Regions from separate parts of the Nocardia sp. NBC_00881 genome, predicted to be linked through region 3. Evidence: riboswitches for the same ligand, from Rfam matches in the RefSeq annotation. Region 3 holds a riboswitch; each other region holds the start of a gene.
What was found. Region 3 has a riboswitch for S-adenosylmethionine ahead of OH799_RS34470 (DUF1684 domain-containing protein). Riboswitches for the same ligand answer to the same signal wherever they lie in the genome.

Region 1 (3,267 bases), 2.0 Mb from region 3:
CGTTGTGCCAGGCCAGCCACATCTCCTCACAGGACGCGTCGAAGGCGACCGAGAGGCCGGCGAGGACCCGATCACCGGGACCGATCGGGGCGTCGCGCAGGAACAGGTCGGCTTCGGCGTCGACGAAGGCTGCGGCATTGCGGTGGGTGACGGCAACACCTTTCGGCGTTCCGGTGGAGCCGGAGGTGAAGATGATCCAGGCATCGTCGTCGGGGGTAGGCAGCGTGGACCAGCTGTCGTCGCGCGTGTCCCGCTCGGCCGCTCGGATGCCTGCGGAGGTGGTCTCGATCCCTTCGGCGGTCACGATTGCGGTGACCTGGGCTTCGCCGAAGACCAGCTGGGCGCGCTCGTCGGGGTCGTCGGCGTCGACCGGCACGTAGGCGGCGCCGGTGTACAAGACGGCGAGGATGGTGATGTAGAGCCCGCGTGTGCCCGACGGCAGACGCACGCCGACCCGGCCGCCGGGTCGCACGCCCGCCGTGGCGAGCCGGGCCATGGTCTTCTCGATCTCGACCACCAGCTCCAGGTAGGAGAGCACCACCTGGCCGTCATCGATGGCGGGGGCGTCCGGGTGGGTGAGTGCGGTGGCCGTCAGGATGTCGACGAGCGTGCGGACCTGGGGGGCATGGCCGGCTCGCAGCAGTGGGCTTGCTGTCGCGTCAACCTGGGGCTGGAGCATGGTGCTCTGCGCACCTCCCATCGAACTGGCCTCGCACTTCCGATAGTTGTGTCATAGTTGGGTTACCAAAGGGCAAACGCCACGCTGGCCAATCGTCCACGGTACCCGGGTTGTAGTTGATTCGTTGTTCACCGAACCGGTCCGCGGGAGCGGGCGATGCTTTGCCCGCTATTGCAAGGATGCTGTGCCCGCTATTGCAAGTCAGCGTCTGGTCACGGTGTGTGGGGTTCGCCAGATAATCGCTGACGGTCGGTCAACGATCTCACCCCGACGCCGACCAGATCCCCGTCCACTTGTGGTCGTGGTTGCCCCGCGAGCGGCGTCGGTTTCGCACGTTCCGGGGGAACCAGGTTGACAGTTCCAGCTCGTGTCTGCCAGTCTCGGGTCAGGTCATGAGTGCCAGCGTGAAGCCCCGGCTTGTTGGTCGGCAACCCTCCTCCGCGGTGGGGTGCTCCGGGTGACGACCGGGCCGACGCCCGACCGGGCGCGGCAAGCGCGGACTCGACGAATCATTTCGATCGCGGGTCCCTGAACCGACGGGATTTACGTGATGACCACTGCTGTCGACAACACCTGCGCCGCTCTCGCCCGGGTCTCCGGCGACGACCTCCGAGTGCCGCTCGTGCAGGGTGGGACGACCACCTACGCCAACTTCGACTACGCGGCGAGCGCGCCCGCATTGGCGCAGGTCATCGACCGGGTACAGCAGCTGCTGCCGTTCTATGCGAGCGTGCACCGCGGCGCGGGTTACGCCTCCCGGATCTCCACCGAGTGCTACGAGGCCGCGCGCGGCTCGGTCACCCGGTTCCTCGACGCCGCCGACGACCAGGTCGTGGTGTTCACCCGCAACACGACCGACTCGCTGAACCTGCTGGCCTCTTGCGTGCCCGGCGAGACGGTGGTGCTCGATATCGAGCACCACGCCAACTTCCTACCGTGGGCCAGGAACGGCCGGCGCGTCGTAGCGGCCGCCGACACCGTCGAGGAGACCATCGGCACGCTGGTCGCCGAGCTGTGCAGCAGACCGGCCGCGTTGCTCGCGGTGACCGGCGCGTCGAACGTGACCGGTGAGGTGCTTCCGCTGGAACGGCTGGCCACCATCGCACACCAGTGCGGTGCCCGGATTCTGGTGGACGCCGCGCAACTGGCGCCGCACCGGCGAATCAGTTTGCGCGAGACGGGCATCGACTACCTGGCTTTCTCCGGGCACAAGCTGTACGCACCGTTCGGCGCGGGCGTGCTTGTGGGCCACCGCGACTGGCTGGACGCGGCCCAGCCGTATTTGGCGGGCGGCGGGGCGGTGCGTGAGGTGAGCACGACCGCGGCCGAGTGGGCCCCAGCTCCGCAGCGGCACGAGGCCGGGTCGCCGAATGTGCTCGGCGCCGCCGCGCTGGCCGCCGCCTGTGACGCGCTCTGTGCGATCGACGCCGAGACTCTTGCCGCCCACGAACACCGGCTCGCCGACCGACTTCGCGACGGCTTGGCCGCCATTCCCGGTGTTCGCTTGCTCAGCATCTGGACCGACAGCCCCGACACCGTCGGCATCGTCGCCTTCACGCTGGATGGTTTCGTCCCCGGCCACGTCGCCGCCTATCTCTCCGCAGAACACGGCATCGGTGTCCGCGACGGCCGTTTCTGCGCTCACCCGCTGCTCACCCGTCTCGGTCTGGATGGCGCACTCCGGGCCAGCATCGGCCTCGGCACCACCTCCGCCGACGTGGAACGCCTCGTCGAGGCGGTCGCCACCCTCGTCCGCACCGGCCCCGCCTGGGATTACGCCGCCACCAACGGTCTGTGGAACCCCACCCCCGAAACCCGCCCCTTCACCTCAGCCGCCCCCACCGGCGCTGCCCCCTGCCTCCTCGGCTGAAGGCCGCGGATCGGAAGGTAAAGATTATTCAGGAGTACCGCCTGGATTGGGCCAGTCGCAGTTACCGGCTGGCCGAAACACATCAAGATGTGCTCCGTCTGACCGACCCGTTCCCGCTCGACGTCGACTTCGCCGCGCTGGACGGCGGCTGAGCCGCCGCGACCGCGGGTCGCGAGCCGCACTGCCCGTTCAGTCGCCCAGCGATGACGGGCGGTAATAGCGCCCGTTGTAGTAGAGGAGCGGGGCGGCGGCGGGTTTCTCGTCCGTGTTGTCGTGAACCCGGGTGACCAGGCCCACAACGAACGTGTGATCGCCGATCGGAATGAGTTGCCGCACGGCGGTACGCAGCCAGATCGGGGTGCCGTGCAGGACCGGTTCGCCGGTGTCGAGGGTGGTCCACAGGGAGCGATCGGTGAAGCGTTCCTCGGCGGCCCTGGAGAAGCGGTGGGCCAGGTGCTGCTGGTGTTCGCCGAGGAAGTGGATGACCACGGATTCGGCTTCCAGCAGCGCGGACAAGCTGGAGGAGGTGTGCGCGATATTGAAGGAGACCAGCGGGGGTTCCAGCGACAGCGAAGCGAACGAGGTCGCGGTGAAGCCGACCGGCCCCTTCTGCGCGGACAGTGTGACCACGGTGACGCCCGCTGGATAGTGTCGCAGGGAGGCGCGGTATTGCTCGGCCGTGATGCCGCTTAGATCATCGGGGATCTGGAACTCTGTG
Region 2 (3,267 bases), 2.8 Mb from region 3:
GTTGCCGAGCAGCCGCACCTGCGGCTTGTCGAGCACCTTGTGCAGGGCGGTGATGATGCCCTTGATCCGCGGATGGTCCGGTGCGACGCCGTAGCGGATCAGCCCGAACGGCGCGGGCATGCGCTCGAACAGGTCGATGCTCACCTCTGCGTCGGATTTCATCAACGCGTCGGCGGCGTAGATCCCGGCCGGTCCGGCGCCCACGATCGCGATGCGGAGCGGGCGAGTCTCGGCGGTGTGCGCGTCAGGCCCGGAGGAGGCAGCTTGCGTCACCACGGAGGGCCCGCGTACACCGCTTGTTGATCCTGCACTCTGTTCGGTCATCTCTTACGCGCACCCTTATGGTCGAAACAATTAACGACGTCGGTCCTTAGCTTAGGCTAAGTTGACGCACTGGCTTGGTTGCACCCTGTCGGTGCCGACACCGGCGATGCTGGCTCGGGTCTGCACGGTGCCCGGTTCACTGCGACGACGAGCTGCCGATTGGCGATGACAGCTGGCCGCAGTCCCGCGATTCTATCGGGGTGGCCGATGCCTCCCCGCGCCGGTGCGTGAACCGGGTGGATGCCATCGAACGTCACAATCACCGGCTACCCGTTCCTGCGCGCGCTATAGCGACCGTCCGGTCTCCGTCGAGCAATAGGCGTGTCCCGAAGGGGGCCCGAGCGCTCGATACCGGCACCGACCAGGGATCATCGTGTCATGACCGAGCAGCAGCCGACCGCGGGCGAGGACGAAATCATCCAGGTCGATCAGACCGACAACCGCTCCGCGGTTCCTTTCGCCGCGGCCGCGGCGGTCGCGGTAGTCGTGCTGGTCGCGATCGTGCTCGGCGGGATGCTGTCGCCGACTGAGAAGAATGTCACAGATTCCGACCGGATCGTCGCGGCGGTCCGTAACTTCGTCGAGGGCTCCAACAACACCGACACGGTGCCGCCGCCCGGCACCGCCTGCCAGGGCTTCGATTCCGCGCGTTCGCCGCTGGCCGGACAGGCGGGGCCCGGAAAGTCCGTCGAGATCACTGAACTCGACAATCCGATGAGGGACGGCGACAAGGGCAAGGCGACCGTGACCACAAAGGTCGACGGCAACGAGGCGACGGCGACCTGGAATCTGACCAGATCCGGCGACAAGTGGCTGGTCTGCAACTGACCGTTACCGCAGTGCGAACAATCGTTTGACATGGCGACCCGCGTCGGTGCAATCTCAGTCGAAGGTCATGAGAACCAGTGTCAAGCCCCGGCATTACTGGTCGGCAACCCTCCTCCGCGGTGGGGTGCTCCGGGTGACGACCCGGCCGTCGCTTCAACCCGAGCGCGGCAAGTGCGGATACGCAGGAGGTGCACATGAGTTATGCCGGTGATATCACTCCCCAGCAGGCGTGGGAAGTTTTGCGGGATCATCCCGAAGCCGTCTTGGTCGACGTGCGGACGGAAGCCGAATGGAAATTTGTCGGCATCCCCGATACGAGTTCGATCGATCGGCCGACGGTGCTTATCGAGTGGGTCGACTCCACCGGCGCGCGCAACGAAGCGTTCGTCGAGCAGCTGAAGCAGGCCCTGGTGGACCACACCCCGGACGCTCCGGTCGTGTTCTTGTGTCGTTCCGGCCAGCGTTCGATCGGCGCGGCTGTCGCCGCGACCACCGCGGGCTATCACACCTCCTATAACGTGCTCGAAGGCTTCGAAGGTCCGCTCGACGAGTTCGGGCATCGCGGCGGCTCCGGCTGGCGTGCCCTAGGACTTCCCTGGCGGCAGTCGTGATCACCGGCGGTGCGTTCGACCGCCCGCTGCCCGAGGGCGTCGGTCCCGCGACGCTCGGTGTTCGGGGTGGGCTGCGGCGCTCGGGTTTCGAGGAAACCGCCGAGGCGCTCTACCTGACCTCCGGCTTCGTTTACGAAAGCGCGGAGGCCGCCGAGGCCGCCTTCACCGGCGACGTCGAGCACTTCGTCTACTCCCGTTACGGCAACCCGACGGTCGCCATGTTCGAGGAGAGGATGCGGCTGATCGACGGCGCCGAAGCGTGTTTCGCGACCGCGAGCGGAATGTCGGCGGTATTCACCGCCCTCGGTGCGCTGCTCGGCGCCGGTGATCGACTCGTCGCCGCGCGCAGCCTGTTCGGCTCTTGCTTCGTGGTGTGCGACGAGATCCTGCCGCGCTGGGGCGTGGAGACCGTCTTCGTCGACGGCGAGGATCTGGACCAGTGGGAGCAGGCGCTGTCGGTGCCCACCCAGGCGGTGTTCTTCGAGACGCCCGCCAACCCGATGCAGACGTTGGTCGATGTACGCAGGGTGACCGAGCTGGCACATGCGGCGGGCGCGAAAGTGGTGCTGGACAACGTCTTCGCCACACCACTGCTGCAACGCGGTTTCGAACTCGGTGCCGACGTGGTGGTCTACTCCGGTACCAAGCACATCGACGGCCAGGGCCGGGTGCTCGGCGGTGCCATCCTCGGTGCCAAGGACTACATCGACGGTCCGGTGAAAACGCTGATGCGTCATACTGGGCCGGCGCTGAGCCCGTTCAATGCGTGGACGCTGCTCAAAGGGCTGGAAACGATGCCGCTGCGAGTGCGCCATTCGGCGGAGTCGGCGCTGCGGATCGCGCGATTCCTGGCGGACAACAAGGCCGTCAGCTGGGTGAAGTACCCATTCCTGGAATCACATCCGCAGCATGTTCTGGCCACCAGTCAGATGAGTGCGGGCGGCACCGTGGTCACCTTCGAGCTGAAGGCGCCCGAAAACGAGGCGAAGAAGCGCGCTTTCGAGGTGCTGAACCGGCTTCGGATCGTGGACATCTCCAACAACCTCGGCGACGCCAAATCCCTGATCACCCATCCCGCCACCACAACCCACCGCGCGATGGGCCCCGAGGGTCGAGCCACCATCGGCCTCTCCGACGGCGTCCTGCGCATTTCGGTAGGTCTCGAAGACGTCGAAGACCTGCTCGGCGATCTCGACCGAGCACTGGCCTGACCCGCACGCACCGCATGTGCCCAACGGGCCCCTGCAGGGTCAGGTGGTGGTGGTGTGCTCGATCTTGGTGAGATGGGCGATGTTCGCCTGGTCTTCGGGGGTGCCGCTCGGTTCGGTGGTGAACCACGCGTCGAGGATTTCGCGGAGTTCGGCGCTCGAGGTCGAACGGAGGCTCAGAGCGAGGACGTTCGCGTCGTTCCAGGTGCGGGCGCCTGCCGCGGTCGCGGCATCGGTGCAGAGTGCCGCGCGGATGCCCGCGACCTTGTTGGCCGCAATCGAGGCGCCGGTGCCGG
Region 3 (3,267 bases):
TTGGGTGCCACCGGCGGCCGCGATGCTCGGCAAAGGCGCGGTCCGCCGCATGGGCTTGCTCGGCTATCTCGCCGCCGTCACGAGCAGGCTGCTTGCCCGTTCCACGGAGACCGGCGGCCCGCTCTCGGGCACGGACGTCGTTGCCGCCCTAGCGCATCCGCTCTCGATCGGGGCGTATCTTCTGCTGTGGGCGCGCTCGCGCCGCGCCCGCCGCCAGGGCATTTTGCGCTGGAAAGGCCGCCCACTCGGATCGGCGACCGGGTAGCGGGCCCCGCCGAAAGCACACCCCGCGGCGGAGGACGCGTTCCGCGCGGCCGGACGGTCACGGGACTGCGGTGACGCCGACCGTCGGCGGGAAGAAGCGGTACCTGGCAAAGGGGCTCCCGCCACCGTCGGGCGACGTAGAAGGAGTGCTGTCGAGGCAGAACGCCGCCGCGGTCGAGTAACCGGTACAGGCCGATGTCGCACGCGCGCGGCCGTGGTCTCCCACCACCGGCAAAGGCCGTATGCTGCATCGGACTCATGACATTCGGCGACCCGTTCCCCGGGCTTACGCGACGGAGATGTTCACCCCTGGCATCAGCGCACATCTGGCTACTACAAAGATCCGATGAATCCGCGAGCAGCAAGGTCTACGTTCACGGTGATTACTTCTCTTGTTCCAGAGCCAACTTACTGGGCATGATAATTCGACTCGACCCTGGGATCGGCTGACCGAGGGTCGGCATCAACCATCCAGAGCGACCGAGAGACCTGGCTCATCGACGTCGCAGCAACCCCCCGGTCACCGGGTGCGGGTGCTTCCGCCGGGATCGATGGAGGAATTGAAGTGATCATCCCTGCCCACGGCCAGCACTGGGGCCGTCGCCACATCGACCAGTGCACAGTCACCTCCGCGAGCTGTCGTAGCTGATCCTCCCGCAGTCAGCCCGTGCACCCGTCGCTGGCCGGGTGATGCGACCGCCGCTCCCGGCGCTGTCTTTTCGTTCCCCCAGAAGGACTCCGTCATGAGTGCGTTCGCCACACCGGATGCCGCCCCCGGCGAAGCCGGGCTAGGCGGTCCGGACCCAGCACGCGCTCGAGAACGCCCTCCGAAGCGCCAGCGCGACGACTCACACGCCGAGGGAGTCACCTCGTGCGACCACCCAGCCTGCGCCATACCCACCATCGCACCACCGCCCACGAAGGAGCCCGAGCGTCATGACCACCAGCATCACCAGCGTTTTCGAGATCGAGTGGGCGCGCTGGCACCACGCACGCGAGGACCAGCTGCGCGATCCGGTCGGCATTCTCAGTCTGACCGGACTGCACTGGCTCACCGACCGGCCCGAGCGGCTGCCGGACGTGCCGGGCACCTGGTGGGTCACCGACGACAAAGTCTTCATCACCGCACAGCCCGCCGACCGACTGGAGTACGACGGCCGCGGCATCGCGGGTGTGCAGATCGTCCGGCCCGCCGAGGGTGCGCCGGGAGTTTCTGTGCTGCATGAGGACCGGGTGCTCGAGGTGATCCGCCGGACCGGCCGCTACGCCGTCCGTGTACACGATCCGGCAGCGCCGGATCTGCTCGGCTTCGACGGCATCCCGACCTACGCGCCCAATCCACGTTGGGTGGTGTCCGGCCGGTTCACGCCGTTCGACGAACAGCAGACAGTGACCACCGGCGCGGTGGTCGACGGGCTGGAGCACTACCACATCGCCTCGGGCACCATCGAATTCACCGTCGGCGAGGTCACCGAGCGGGCTGTCGCGTTCGGCACCCCGGACAACCTGCGGCTGCTGTTCACCGACGCCACCAGTGGTGTCACCACCTACCCCGTGGCACGCTCACTGGCCGTGGGCGCACCAGAGGTGGACGGCACGGTGTCGCTCGACTTCAACAGGGCGGCGAACCTGCCGTGCGCTTTCACCGATTTCGCGACCTGCCCGGTAGCGCCAGCGCAGAACCGGCTGCGGGTGGCCATCGAGGCGGGTGAACAGGACCCGACGCAGGGGCGGGCCGCATGACCGTTCCGCTATCAGTCCTCGACCCGTCCCCGATCAGCGCGTGATCGACACCGCAGCAGGCGCTGCGCAACGCGATCGAGCTGGCGCGGCACGCCGAACGATGGGGCTACCACCGATACTGGCTCGACGAGCATCACTTCGTCTCGGTGGCGGATCGTCGTCGATCACGCTCATCGGTCTGGGCGCGGCGGCCGCACCGGCTTTCGTCGCGCTGGGCCCGGATTCGGGCGGCCACGCCGCCGGAAGCGAGGACTCAGGCGCTGATCGGTGCGGCGGTGACGCCGTAGCCGAGATTGGTGAGCACCTCGCTGGTCGCCTTGGCGAAGTTGAGGGTGATGAAGTGCAGACAGGGCGCGCCTTCGTCGATCAGCCGCTGCCCCATCTCGGTGGCGATCTCGATGCCGGCGGAGCGCACCGCGGCGGCGTTCTCCTCGGAGCCGTCGCCCGCTGCCTTGCGCAACCGCTCCAGGACGGCGGCGGGCAGCGGCCTGCCGCATAGTTCTTCGGCACGCTGCACGGTGCGCAGCGAGGTGATCGGCATCAGCTCGGGGATGATCGGCTTGGCGCCCTCGACCGGGTCGAACGCCGCGACCCGGTCGCGCAAGCGCAGGTAGTGCTCGACGTCGAAGAACATCTGCGTGATCGAATACTCCGCGCCCGCACGCAGTTTCGCGGCCAGGAACGTGGTGTCGGTTGCCAGGTCGGGCGAGCGGTGGTGGCCCTGCGGGAACGACGCGACGCCGACGTGGAAGTCACCTAGGTCGCGCACGATGCGCACCAGCTCTTCTGCGTAGGAAACGCCGTCGGGATGCTTGTGCCACTCGCCGAGCGGATCGCCTGGCGGGTCGCCGCGCAACACCAGGATGTTGCGAATCCCGGAGTCGGCGTACGCGCCGACCAGCGAACGCAGCTCGGCGACGCTGTGCTCCACCGCGGTCAGGTGCGCGACCGGCAGCAGGGTGGTCTCCTGCGCGAGCTCTCCTGTGATGCGCACGGTGCGGTCACGGGTGGAACCGCCCGCACCGTAGGTCATCGACACGAACGCGGGGTGCATGCACTCGAACTGGCGCACGGCACGCCACAACCGCGCCTCGGCGGCGGCGTCCCGGGGCGGATTGAACTCCACAGAGAACGGCACCGCGCTCCCCGCGTGGTCCCGCAGACTCTGCACAACCGACGGTGTTCCAGAGACGTTCGGGTGCGTCCGGGACGGCCGGCCAGGGGTCGAGCTTCCCCGCACGTTGTCGAAAGTCACCGGTC

Region 1: linked by a shared signal. The riboswitch ahead of OH799_RS26435 (aminotransferase class V-fold PLP-dependent enzyme) and the one ahead of OH799_RS34470 (DUF1684 domain-containing protein) in region 3 are both predicted to bind S-adenosylmethionine.
Region 2: linked by a shared signal. The riboswitch ahead of OH799_RS22630 (rhodanese-like domain-containing protein) and the one ahead of OH799_RS34470 (DUF1684 domain-containing protein) in region 3 are both predicted to bind S-adenosylmethionine.

What each region holds. Positions count from the first base shown of each region.
Region 1 is NZ_CP108798.1:6,141,969-6,145,235, forward strand. Features, by position in the region: gene OH799_RS26430 (Pls/PosA family non-ribosomal peptide synthetase) at 1-679, opposite strand, end outside; SAM riboswitch class IV at 1,068-1,181, shown strand; gene OH799_RS26435 (aminotransferase class V-fold PLP-dependent enzyme) at 1,230-2,549, shown strand; gene OH799_RS26440 (flavin reductase family protein) at 2,739-3,267, opposite strand, start outside.
Region 2 is NZ_CP108798.1:5,305,305-5,308,571, reverse strand. Features, by position in the region: gene OH799_RS22640 (FAD-dependent oxidoreductase) at 1-324, opposite strand, end outside; gene OH799_RS22635 (hypothetical protein) at 703-1,152, shown strand; SAM riboswitch class IV at 1,216-1,332, shown strand; gene OH799_RS22630 (rhodanese-like domain-containing protein) at 1,347-1,763, shown strand; gene OH799_RS22625 (O-succinylhomoserine sulfhydrylase) at 1,760-2,974, shown strand; gene OH799_RS22620 (RpiB/LacA/LacB family sugar-phosphate isomerase) at 3,014-3,267, opposite strand, start outside.
Region 3 is NZ_CP108798.1:8,094,422-8,097,688, reverse strand. Features, by position in the region: gene OH799_RS34475 (glycosyltransferase) at 1-265, shown strand, start outside; SAM riboswitch class I at 729-822, shown strand; gene OH799_RS34470 (DUF1684 domain-containing protein) at 1,201-2,007, shown strand; partial or broken gene OH799_RS34465 (LLM class flavin-dependent oxidoreductase) at 2,004-2,200, shown strand; gene OH799_RS34460 (methylenetetrahydrofolate reductase) at 2,261-3,262, opposite strand.